DNA from 2 places in the Mesorhizobium sp. CA5 genome. Region 2 is predicted to be linked to the other one. Evidence: predicted binding sites of a transcription regulator. Region 2 holds the regulator's gene; the other holds the start of a gene.
The links. The regulator LexA, encoded in region 2, represses DNA repair genes until DNA is damaged. The targets are predictions, from matches to a motif close to TGTTCNNNNTGTGTTCNG.
Positions count from the first base shown of each region.

Region 1: LB529_RS20605 (YifB family Mg chelatase-like AAA ATPase) is a predicted target of LexA. The motif match lies at 1,759-1,776, and genes of this name have one in related genera.

Region 1 covers NZ_JAIUHJ010000016.1:99,041-105,542, forward strand. The annotation lists gene LB529_RS20605 (YifB family Mg chelatase-like AAA ATPase) at 138-1,667, opposite strand; gene LB529_RS20610 (glycosyltransferase) at 1,920-2,987, opposite strand; gene gshB (glutathione synthase) at 3,052-4,005, opposite strand; gene LB529_RS20620 (GtrA family protein) at 4,086-4,460, opposite strand; gene LB529_RS20625 (glycosyltransferase) at 4,460-5,464, opposite strand; gene LB529_RS20630 (GtrA family protein) at 5,593-6,502, shown strand, end outside.
Region 2 covers NZ_JAIUHJ010000003.1:169,581-176,082, forward strand. The annotation lists gene gltX (glutamate--tRNA ligase) at 1-713, opposite strand, end outside; gene LB529_RS05710 (ComEC/Rec2 family competence protein) at 816-3,281, shown strand; gene lexA (transcriptional repressor LexA) at 3,318-4,052, opposite strand; gene kynU (kynureninase) at 4,486-5,733, shown strand; gene LB529_RS05725 (alpha/beta hydrolase) at 5,781-6,502, shown strand, end outside.

The DNA of each region.
Region 1 (6,502 bases), on a different contig from region 2:
TCTCAATTCGTACAACAGCAGGGCGGCGCACTCCTGCGCCTCTTCCAGCGATTCGAAAGTAAAGAGGGCAGCAAGACGCGTTAGCATCGTAGTTTCTTGGCTCGCTGAGCATTTATCGGCAAAGCAAGTAGCTATACCTACGCCGCCTGCGCCATGCGCTCCGCGCTCATCCTATAGGAGATCGCCTCGGCGAGATGGATACGGCCGACGGTTTCGCTGGCGTCGAGGTCGGCCAGCGTGCGCGCCACCTTCAGCACGCGGTGATAGGCCCGCGCCGAAAAGCCGAGCTTTTCGCTGGCGTCCTTGAGCAGCGTCAGCCCGGCGCTATCGGGCTTGGCGATCTCCTCGATGATCGACGGCGGGCAGTGCGCGTTGGTGGTGGCGCCCGCGCCCAATCTTTCCAGCCTTTCGCGCTGCATGGCGCGCGCACGCGCCACGCGCTGCGCCACCGAAGCGCTCGTCTCGGCCTTGTCCGGCCGGATCAAGTCGCTTGCCGAGACCGCCGGCACCTCGATCCTGAGGTCGATGCGGTCGAGCAGCGGGCCGGAAATGCGCGCCTGGTACTCGGTGCGGCAGCGGTCGCCGCGCAGGCAGCGATAGCCGGGCTCGCCCGACATGCCGCAGCGGCACGGATTCATCGCCGCCACCAGCTGGATGCGCGCCGGATAGGTGACGCGGTGGTTGGCGCGCGCGATCATGCAGTCGCCGGTTTCCAGCGGCTGGCGCAGCGCATCCAATGTCTGCGGCGTGAATTCCGGTAACTCGTCGAGGAACAGCACGCCGTGATGGGCGAGCGAGACCTCGCCCGGACGTGCGCGCAGCCCGCCGCCCACCATCGCCGCCATCGAGGCCGAATGATGCGGGGCGCGGAACGGCCGCCGGTCGGTCAGCTTGCCTTCGCCGAGCTCGCCGGCGACGGAAGCGATCATCGACACTTCGAGCAGCTCCTTCGGCGCCAGCGGCGGCAGGATCGAGGGCAGGCGCTGCGCCAGCATCGACTTGCCCGAGCCGGGCGGCCCGACCATGAGAAGGTTGTGGCCGCCGGCGGCAGCCACTTCGACCGCCCGCTTGGCGCTCTCCTGGCCCTTGATGTCGGCGAGATCCGGCAGGTCGTGCGCGGCAAGCTGGATGCCGGCCTCGGGCCGCGACAGCACCTGCGTGCCGCGAAAATGGTTGGCGACGGCAATCAGGCTGCGCGGCGCAAGGATGTCGAAATCCTTGCCTGCCCAGGCCGCCTCCGGGCCGCAGGCGAAGGGACAGATCAGACCCTTGCTCTCCGCATTGGCGCCGATGGCCGCTGGCAGCGCGCCGGCAACGCCGGCGATGGTGCCGTCGAGCGACAATTCGCCAAGCACCACATAGCCGGCCAGCATATCGCCGGGGATGGCGCCGAGCGCCGCCATCAGGCCGAGCGCGATCGGCAGGTCGTAATGGCTGCCTTCCTTGGGAAGATCGGCCGGCGCGAGGTTCACCGTCACCTTCTTCGACGGCATCGACAGGCCCGACGCATGCAGCGCTGCCTGCACGCGCTCGCGGCTTTCGGCCACCGCCTTGTCCGGCAGGCCGACGATCTGCATGCCGACCTTGCCCGGACCGACCATCACCTGGACATCGACCGGCAAAGCCTCGATGCCCTGAAAAGCGACCGTGCGAACCCGCGCTACCATTTATCCAAAACCCCCGGCCTCAACGCGCCCGTATCCACCATCGAGCCGCGAGCGCCTACAATGCAGACAACCATAGATTTTCGAAACACGCAAGAACATTACAGGAACATCTATCCGCGAAGATGGTGGATTTCGGCCAAAGCTTCTTCTGGGCTAAAAGGCCGAGGCGCGCCCGAGCAGCCGCTATCGCCGCGTGCTCTCGACCTGTTGAACAAGGCGAGTAGTCCCTCCGGCAATCCGGGCTGTTGCCGTCTAGGCGGTGATGAAGGCATCGACCGTGCCTGAAAGCGATCGATCGATTGCGATGTGGGGTGGAAGCCACTCCATGACAGGATATCGGAAAGGCCAAGGCATGGCGAGCCGGCGCAAAGAGCCGCTTTCCAGAAAAACCTCATTTACAAGGTCTATGAACCGCCAGCGGTCTCGCTCAACTCGTTTCAAAGTTTGCGAACGAATATAAGCCCGGGGGATTCGTCGCTCCTTCAGCGCTAAGACAGCCTCCGCGATGGATCGAGGGTCGGGTGGAACTGTAAGCGAATATTCGTCATCGAGATAAAGGTCTCGACCACCATGGCTCGGGGTCGTGACAACAGGTAGCCCCGCGAGAAGATACTCTGTGCTGGCGAACATTGGTCCCTCTATTGCAGAGAGACAAATTCCCACGGCTGCACGATTTAGATGCATGTTCACATGAGCCGGCGCCAATCGAACAGGTTTGCCGGTGCTGTCAAACTCATTGATAAACACGTGACCCGGCGCGAGCTCCCTGTGCCGATTTATCCGCGCCCTTTCCGACTCCGTCGTGGATGACCCCACTGAATCACGATAAAAGACAAATGCACAACGCTCGATGCCAAGGGACAAGTCGTGGCGTTTCCACGAAGCCAGTTGCGCATTGTATATTGCATCAAATTCTACAGGGATGTCCTCGAGGGGCCTGAATATGTATTCGGAGGTTGTTGAAGTCTTGTTATGCAGGACGGCGGCCTCACCGGACTGATTCAAGAGATCAGCCTCGGCTTGTGTGTTGGATAGGAAGATTAGCGAGTGACGGGGGTTCCCAAGTCTGTGCAGAACGGCATAGGTCCGAATCATTTTGACGCTGGAATTGTTTTCGATGGACCAGGTTGGCGAGATGAGAAACCAGGCACGGTGACTGCGTGGAAGGAGAGGCATGTGACTTGCCAATCCAAGGGGCGTACCGGACATTCCCGAATAGGATATGAACGGATCGTCCGACAGCAAACTTGCCTGAAGGGCAGGTTGCGACTTCGCGGAAGAGTACCACTCTTTCCGGAGATAGCGGCGATGACGCAACATTGCTCCGACAATCTCGGATACGGTAGGAGGCCGATATCCGTGCTGCAGAGTCAACATGCGGCAATTACGCGGCCGACTTCAGCCGCTTCCCTTCCACGCAGTCCCAAAACAAGCTCGCGATATCCGCGCCGCCAAAGCGCTGCACTTCGCGCACGCCGGTCGGCGAGGTCACGTTGATCTCGGTCATGTAGTCGCCGATCACGTCGATGCCGACCAGGATGAAGCCGCGCTCCCTGAGCGCCGGTCCGATGCGGGCGCAGATCTCGCGCTCGCGCTCCGTCAGCTCGGTCTTTTCGGCGCGGCCGCCGACATGCATGTTGGAGCGGGAATCGTGCTCGGCCGGCACGCGGTTGATAGCGCCCACCGGGTCGCCGTCGATCAGGATGATGCGCTTGTCGCCCTTGCGCACGTCCTTGAGATAGCGCTGCACGATATAGGGCTCGCGGAACAGCTGGCCGAACATTTCGAGCAGCGAGGCGAGATTGCGGTCGGCCTCGTGCAGATGGAAGATGCCGGCCCCGCCATTGCCGTAGAGCGGCTTGACGATGATGTCGCCGAATTCCTTGCGGAAGGCCGCCACTTCCTGGGGATCCTTGGTGATCAGCGTTTCCGGCATCAGGTCCGGGAATTCAGTGACGAAGATCTTCTCCGGGCTGTTGCGCACCCAGGCTGGGTCGTTGACCACCAGCGTCTTCGGATGGATGCGCTCCAATATGTGCGTGGTGGTGATGTAGTTCATGTCGAAGGGCGGGTCTTGCCTGAGCAGCACGACGTCCATCTCGGAGAGGTCGGTGCGCACCTTCTCGCCCAGCGCGTAATGGTTGCCCTTTTCGTCGCGCACCTGCATCTCCTCGATGCGCGCGAACACCTTGCCGCCCACCATCGACAGCCGGTCGGGCGTGTAGTGGAAAAGCTTGTGGCCGCGCCGCTGCGCCTCCAGCGACAGCGCGAAGGTCGTATCTCCGGCGATCGACACGGTGGAGACATGGTCCATCTGGACGGCGATCTTCAGCGGCATTTGCGGTCTCCGGGGAACTCAGACGCCCGATATAAGGAAATCGGCGGCGCCTGCCAATCGTGCTCGCTTGGTGCAGAGGCTCAGCGGTCGAAGACCAGCCTGGAGTAGCCGAGGAAGGACAGCGTCATCGCGACGATCGAGGCAAAGGCCAGTGCCGCCAGCGGCGGCAGCGCCGGCAGGGCGAACAGGACGGCGCAATAGACCAGGTAATTGACGATGCTGGTGGCGGTGCCGACGCTGCCATAACGCACGCCTTCCTGCGCGATGCCCCGGCTCGACGGCGCGAAGGTCAGATGGCGGTTGATCTGCCAGGTAACGCAGAGCGCGAAGCCGATCGACAGCAGGCGCGCCGCCATCGGGCCGAGCGGCGTGGCGGCAAGCAGCAGCCAGAGCGCCGCGGCGTCGGCAACGAAGCCGATGCCGCCGGTAAGGATGAAGCGGATGAGGCGGTCCACTATGCCGCCCGCGAAGCCTTGCCCGGTTCGCCCTTGGGCGAGGCCTGCCCGGATATCCCACGCTCGGCGCGGCCGGAGGAAATCGATAGGTAGAAAATGCGCTTCTGCTCGGCCCGGCCGCGCGAGACGGAATCGAGGATCAGCCCGGTCATCATCGACAGCATGGCCAGAAGCAGCATGCCGATCGACAGCACCCAGGTCGGCATGCGCGGCACCAGCCCCGTCTGCGCGAACTCGACCAGCACCGGGATCATCAGGCCGATGCTGGCCGCCAGGAAGAACAGCGCGAACGTGCCGAAGAAGCGCAACGGCTGCGTCTCCTTCACCAGCATGGCGAACATCCACAGTATCCTGGCGCCGTCGCGGAAGGTCGACAGCTTCGACGACGAGCCTTCCGGGCGGCGGCCGTAATCGAGCGCCATCTCGCTCACCGGCAGCTTCAGCTGCGAGGCATGCACCGACATCTCGGTCTCGATCTCGAAGCCGCCGGAAACGGCCGGAAAGCTTTTGACGAAGCGGCGCGAAAAGACCCGGTAGCCGGAGAAGATATCGGTGAAGTCGGTCCCGAACAGACCCTTGTAGAGGCGGTTGAAGATACGGTTGCCGAAAGCGTGGCCGTTGCGGCCGGCATCGTCGGCCACGCCGCGCCTGGTGCCCACCACCATGTCGGAGCGCTCGGTCTGCAGGACGTTGATCAGCTGCGGCGCATCCTCCGGCGCATAGGTGCCGTCGCCGTCGGCCATCACATAGATATCGGCGTCGATGTCGGCGAACATGCGCCGCACCACATTGCCCTTGCCCTGGCGCGGCTCGCGCACGACGGTGGCGCCGGCGGCACGGGCTTTCAGCGCCGTGAGGTCCTTGGAATTGTTGTCGTAAACATAGATCGCGGCCGAAGGCAGCGTCTCGCGGAAGCGCCGCACGACGTCGCCGATCGTCAGCTCCTCGTTGTAGCAAGGCAGGAGCACGGCGATGACCGGCTCGTGGCGGACTGCATGCGGCATGTCTGTCTCCGGACGCCCGATCCAGCCTCCGGCCGTGCTCATGCCGGCCCTGTCGAGCCGTTTTACTATTTATTGAAGCCGTTAAGGCTAGGTTTAAAACCGATCCTCTCCCTTCAAAGGCCACAGCAATGGGCACAGCCGAGACCGGCGCCGCCGCCTGGAAGTCCGATCTGGCGCTGGCGCTGCTTGCGGCCCTGCTCGCATTCGCTATCAATGCATGGGCCGGGTTTGGCCAACTGACCGATTCCGGCGGCGACAACGACAATCTGCTGCGCCTCGTCGAGGTCCGCGACCTGCTCGCCGGCCAGGGCTGGTTCGACCTGCACCAATACCGGATGGGGCTGGAAGGCGGCTTCGTCATGCACTGGTCGCGGCTGGTCGACGCGCCGATCGCCGCCATCGCATTTGCCGCCTCGGCGCTCACCGGCAGCAGGCCGCTCGGCGAGGACGTGGCGCAGGTGATGTGGCCGGCGCTGCTCTTCTGGTCGACCTTGTTCTTTACCGCTCGCGCCGCGCGCAGCTTCGGCGGTGGCGGCGCGGTGCTTCCCGCCATCCTGATCGGCGCCGCCGGCTATTATTTCATCGGCATCTATGACCCCGGCGCGCTCGACCACCACAACGCCCAGCTGATGCTCACCATGGCGAGCCTCGCTTTGCTGCTCGAGGCGCCCTCCCGACGCTGGGCCGCGTTGTTGTCCGGCCTCTGCGCGGCGCTGACGCTCGCCGTCGGCATGGAAACCGTGCCCTACGTCGCCACCGTAGGTGTTTGCGTGGCGCTGCTGTTGGTCGCCGATCCAGGCGGCGAACGGGCGATCGCCCGGGATTTCGGCCTCGGCTTCGCCGGTGTCGCGGCGCTTGTCTTCGCCGTCACCGTTCCGCCTTCCGCATGGGGCGTGGCGCAGTGCGACGCCTTCTCGGTCGCGCAGTTCGTCGTCGCGGCCATTGCCGGCGTGGGGCTTGCCGCTATCGCCTTCATCGAGCCTGCCACCGGCAGCTGGCGGCGCAGGCTGGGGTCGCTTGCGCTTCTGGGGGTCGTGC
Region 2 (6,502 bases):
CCGTCGGCGCCGTGGATCAGCGGGATGTGCGACATCGACGGCACATCCCAGCCCATGGCGTTGTAGATCACTGTCTGGCGCGCGGCATTGGTCAGGTGATCGTCGCCGCGGATGATGTGGGTGACGCCCATGTCGTGATCGTCGACGACGACGGCATGCATGTAGGTTGGGACGCCATCGGAGCGCAGGATGATGAAGTCGTCGAGATCCTTGTTGGGGAAGCGCACCTCGCCCTGCACACGGTCGTTGACGATCGTCACGCCCTCGGTCGGCGCCTTGATGCGAATCGCGCCCTTGACGCCTGCCGGCGCCTCGGAGGGGCCGCGGTCGCGCCAATGGCCGTTGTAACGCGGCGGCAGGCCCTTGGCACGTGCGGCCTCGCGCATCGCCTCCAGTTCCGCCGGCGTCTCGTAGCTGTAGTAGGCCTTTCCCATGCGCACGAGCTGCTCCGCCACCTCGCGGTGACGCGGCGCACGCTCGAACTGCGAGACGGCGTCGCCATCCCAGGAGAGGCCAAGCCAGGTCAGCCCGTCGAGAATGGCAGCCGTGGCAGCTTCGGTGGAGCGCTCGCGATCGGTATCCTCGATGCGCAGCAGCATCGTGCCGCCGGTGTGCTTGGCATAGAGCCAGTTGAACAGCGCCGTGCGCGCCCCGCCGATATGCAGGTAACCTGTAGGCGAGGGGGCAAAACGGGTGACGACCTTGTCGGACATGGAACTCTCGAAGAAGCGCTGAAAAATGCATGTTTCGCGCAGACTTCCACGCGACCGGCGTTCATGTAGCATAGGCGGTCTGGGGCGCAAGGGGCAGACCCGATGGCTGGACGTGGCCGGGGCGCGGAGGAGGGCGGGGGAACGACAGCAGGCGTCAGCGAACGCCTGATGTTTGCTCATGCCGTGCCTGCGGAAGAAGCGCCGGTTTCGCTTCCGGAACTCCGTCTACCAGCCGGGCTTCTGCCGCCCGGTGCCGGTGCGCTTCAGCCAGCCTCGTCAATAGACACCGTAGGCCGAATCCGCAAACAGCTTGGCCGCGCTTCGCTTCCTGCGTTGCGCCGAGGCATCGCCGTCGCCATGGAGATCGAGCTTGACCGTGGCGTGGGCTTCCTGCTGGTGCCGGTGTTCCTGGCAGCCGGCGTGATCTGTTACTTCTCGCTGAGCGCCGAGCCGGACCTCTACAGGCCGCTTGCGGCGGTCGCCCTGATGGCGGTCTGCGCGGCGGTCTCGCGTTCCCGGCACAGAACGCACCTTGTCTTCATGGCGGCGTTTTTCTGCGCCTTGGGCTTTCTTGCGGCCAAGGTGGAGACCTGGCGGATGGCGACCCCGATGCTGGGTTCCGAAATCCAGACACGGCTGACGGGCCGCCTCGTCACCGCCGAGGCGATGGCCAACGGCCGTGTCCGGCTCACCATAGATCTGATATCCACGGAGCGTCCGAAGCTGCGCTACGCGCCGGACCGCATCAGGCTGTCGGCGCGCAGGATCCCGTCCGACATGTCGGCCGGGTCGATGCTGACCGGCTATGCCAAGCTGCTGCCGCCGACAGGTCCTGTTCGGCCGGACAGCTACGACTTTTCCTTCGACAGCTATTTTGCCGGCATAGGCGCCAGCGGCTTTTTCCTGGGCTATCCGAAACTTGTCGCGCCGACCCCGAGTGCGCCAACGGAGGTGCCGTTTGGCGCGCGCGTGGCATCGGCCATAGAAAATGCTCGCGAGGGGATTGCCGACCACATCAGGAGCAGCATCGGCGGTTCCGAGGGCGAGATCGCGGCGGCGCTGATCGTCGGCGTTCGTGCTGGCATTCCGGAAGCCATCAACGAGTCGATGCGACGGACCGGCATCTACCACATCATTTCGATCTCCGGCCTGCATATGGCGCTGGTCGCCGGCACGATCATGGTGCTTTTGCGCGGCGCCTTCGCGCTGTTTCCGGACTTCTCGTCGCGCCGGCCGGTGAAGAAATATGCCGCTGGCATCGCGCTGGCGTCGATCGCCGCCTATCTCGTGATCTCCGGCATCGTGGTGGCGGCCGAGCGAAGCTTCATCATGCTTGGCGTGATGCTGGTCGCCGTGCTTTTCGACCGCGCGGCGCTGACCATGCGCAACCTGGCGATCTCTGCCATCGCCGTCATCCTGGTCTCGCCGCATGAAGTGGTCGGCCCGAGCTTCCAGATGTCCTTCGCCGCCACCGCCGCCCTGGTCGGCGCCTATGCCGGCTTTGCCGACTATCGCGCCGGCAAAACGACCGCGCCGCCGGCAAAGCGTTCGTTTCTCGGGTTCTTATCGCGAAAACTGGCGATTGGAGCGGGTGGCGCCGCCGTGACGTCGCTCATCGCGGGCAGCGCAACATTGTTGTTTGCCATCTGGCACTTCCAGCGGGTGTCGCCGCTCAGCCTGCTGGCCAATCTGGCGGTCATGCCGATCGTCTCATTGGTCGTCATGCCGTTCGCCGTGCTGAGCGCGCTGGCCATGCCCTTCGGCTTAGACGGTCCCTTCCTCTTTGTCATGGGCAAAGGCCTGACGGCGATGATCGCCATTTCGGCATGGATTTCCGAGCGCTCACCGGTCGACGCCGTGGGGCTGATCTCGATCCAGTCGGTGCTGCTGGCGACGGTCGCGCTGGTCATCGCGACCATGGCTACCACTTGGCTGAGGCTTGCCGCCGTACCTTTCGCGCTCGCTGCGCTGCTGGCCATTCCGCACGTCCGCACACCGGACGTGCTTATCTCGGAGGATGCGCATCTGGTGGCGATGCCGATCGGCGGCGGCGAGCTTGCCGTCAATCGCGAACGCTCCAACGAGTTCACCACCGACAACTGGAAACGGGCGCTGAAAGCCGAGGAGATCGTGCCGCCAGAAAGGTTCGCCAAAGATACGCTGGACATTGCCGATCCCGCCGACCTGCCGCCCGGCTCGCCCTTCTATTGCAGCGGCGATCTCTGCATCGGTCGGCATCCTTCCGGCGCGATCGTCGCGCTCGCCGAGACCCGCGACACCGCCCGGCCGGCCTGCGGCTTCGCCGACCTCATCGTCATCAACGACGCCACGGCCTATAACCCGTGCCGCGATCCGCGTGTGCTCGTCGTCACCAAGCGGCAGCTGGCGCGCGACGGCAGCGCCGCCGTTTTCTTCGATCCGCAATCGGCAACCGCGCGGCCAACCGTCCGCTACGCGGTCGTAGAACCATACCGACCCTGGCACGAGCAGCGGAAATACACGCGCGAGGCGAGGGGACTGGCGCCCTATAAGCAGCCGGAAAAACCAGCCGCCGCACCGGCCCAATAGATTGTCGTTCGGGCGAAGAAGGCCGGGCAGTTCTGCTCAGTAGCGGCGGATAAGTCCGACGAGCTTGCCCTGAACCTTGACCCGATCCGGTCCGAAGATCCGGGTCTCATAGGCCGGGTTGGCGGCCTCGAGCGCGATCGAGGCACCCTTGCGGCGGAAACGCTTAAGCGTCGCCTCCTCATCGTCGACCAGCGCCACCACGATCTCACCCGGGCTTGCCGTGTTCGCATTGCGGATGATGACGGTGTCGCCGTCGAAGATGCCGGCCTCGATCATCGAGTCGCCCTTGACCTCCAACGCGTAATGCTCGCCGCCCATGATCATGTCCGGCGGCACCGAGATCGAATGCGTCTGGTGCTGGATGGCGTCAATCGGCACGCCGGCGGCGATGCGGCCCATCACCGGAATGGATACGGCCGCCGCGGCCTCGTCGTCATTGCTTGGCGTCGGGGTGCGTGATGGAGTCGTCGGCTTGATCTGGCGACTGAGATTGCCTTGGCCGCCCTGGATGACGCTCGGCGAAAACTTCTTCGCGGCATTCAGGCCAGGCGCGATCGAGTCGGGCAGGCGCAGCACTTCCAGCGCGCGCGCCCGATTCGGCAGCCGGCGAATGAAGCCGCGTTCTTCCAGCGCCGTGATCAGCCGGTGGATGCCGGACTTGGAGGCAAGGTCGAGCGCCTCCTTCATCTCATCGAATGATGGAGGAATCCCGCTCTCCTTCAGGCGTTCATGGATGAACATCAGGAGTTCATGTTGTTTGCGCGTCAGCATCGGCGGCCCCCACGGGTTCTGAAACCAGAATCAGAAAAACAAACCCAGAACAAACACTATCTGTTCCAGTTGTGTTCCGCAACCGTTTAAAGTTTAGTGAATTTGTTAAGGCTGCCGAAACAATGTCGCATCCGGTGACGGCCGGCTGCCCCTCCTGGGGCAGCGGCATTGATTCCGCTCGATTTTGGAGTTCCCCTTAAGCTGAAATACAACCCGACACGATCACGAAGCCGTGGTTGGGATCACGTCGGCTCGTACCGTAAGCGCGTGGCACCGTGAACGAAACGAACCCAAAATGCCAACCTTGGCGAAGTTCCGATCCGCAGTCTTCGCCGTCTATGGACCAGCTAACATAGGACCAAAGGTTCTTGCCCTGTCGCCGAGGGTGGTGAGACAACCCCCTTGGCCAGATCGAAATGGAGGCGGCAGCACAATGAGGGGAATTCCTGATCTCGCCGAAGTCGAGGCGATGGATGCCGCGGATCCGCTGCGCGCGACGCGCGATCGCTTCGTCTTGCCGGAAGGCGTCCTATATCTCGACGGCAATTCGCTGGGCGCTGCTTCGATCGACGCCTTCAGCGAGATCGAGACTGCCACGAGGCAGGAATGGGCGCGGGATCTCATCCGCGCCTGGAACACCGCCGGCTGGTTCGATATGCCCATCGAGCTAGGTGACCAGCTAGGACGGCTGATCGGCGCGAAACCCGGCCAGACGGTCGTTTGCGACACGACTTCGATCAATATCTACAAGGTCCTGCATGCGGCACTTGCAATGCGGCCCGAGCGTTCGGTGATCGTTGCCGAGGGCGACAGCTTTCCGACCGACCTCTACATGGCGGAAGGGGTCGCATCGACGCGGTCCGGCACGGTGCTGCGGCTCGAATGCGCAGATGCCCCGACGATAGAAGAGCTGATCGACGATCGCGTCGCGGTCATCCTGGTCAACCACGTCAACTACAAATCCGGCCGGCTGCGCGACATGGCGGCGCTCACCCGCAAGGCTCATGAAGCCGGCGCGCTGATCGCGTGGGACCTCTGCCACACGGCGGGTGCGCTGCCGGTGGATCTCGACGGCTCTAATGCCGATTTCGCCATTGGCTGCACCTACAAGTATCTCAATGGCGGGCCGGGCTCGCCAGCCTTCATCTACGCCGCGAGCCGCCATCACCGCGACATTCGCCAGCCGCTCAGCGGCTGGTGGGGCCATGCCCGGCCTTTCGCGTTCGAGCAGGGCTACGCCGCAGGCACGGGCATCCGGCGGTTCCTGTGCGGAACGCAACCGGTGCTGTCGATGCGCGCGCTGAAAGGGGCGCTGGATATGTGGAACGATGTCGACATCAGGGCCGTGCGGAGAAAAAGCGCCGCATTGACGGACCTGTTCATCCGGCTTGTCGAAGCCAGATGCGGCGGCTTCGGTCTTGAGCTGGAGAGCCCGCGCTCAGGCGCCGAGCGCGGCAGCCAGGTGTCGTTCGCCCATCCGCATGGCTACCAGGTGATGCGTGCCTTGATCGAGCGCGGCGTGATCGGCGATTTCCGCGCGCCATCCACCATTCGTTTCGGCTTCACGCCGCTCTATGTCGGCTACCGCGATGTCTGGAATGCGGTCGAGGTGCTGCAGGACATCCTGCGGACTGGCATCTGGCAAGACGCGCGCTTTGCCGTCAAAACAACCGTTACCTGACTTTGAATCGGCGATGCCGAACAAATGACCTGATCGCGGAGACACCGTTGCTGGGACATCGTATTGCCGACTGGGATGACGCCTATGCAAATGGCGCCAATATCGCGGACGGCGACCGCTGGCCAGCTGCGTGGGATCGGCCGGCGCGGGCGTTTCGCGAAAGGCTGCTGTCAGAGGGCAGGGCGCGGCTCGATGTTGTCTACGGCGAAGCGCCGCGCAAGCGCTTCGACCTGTTTCTCCCGTCTGCGGCGCCAAGGGGGCTCGTCGTGTTCATCCACGGCGGCTATTGGATGGAGTCGGACAAGAGCTCCTGGTCGCATCTGGCTGGAGGCGCGCTCGGCCGCGGCTTTGCCGTCGCCATGCCCTCCTACACGCTGTGCCCGCAGACCAGGATCAGCGGCATAGTCGGCGAGGCCGCGGCAGCGATCGAGAAGGCGGCGGCCATGGTCGCTGGTCCGCTGATGCTGACCGGGCACTCGGCCGGCGGGCATCTCGCCAGCCGAATGGTGACCACGGTCTCACCGCTATCATCCGATGTGGCGCGGCGCATACGCCAGGTCGTTTCGATTTCAGGCCTGCACGACCTTCGGCCGCTGATGTTCACAGCGCTGAACGAGACCCTGAACATCGACGAGCCGGAAGCGCGGAGCGAAAGCCCGGCATTGTTGCGGCCTCGACAGGGAGCCTGCATCACCTGCTGGGCCGGCGGCGGCGAGCGTGCGGAATTCCTGCGCCAGAGCGCGTTGCTCGCCAACATCTGGACCGGGCT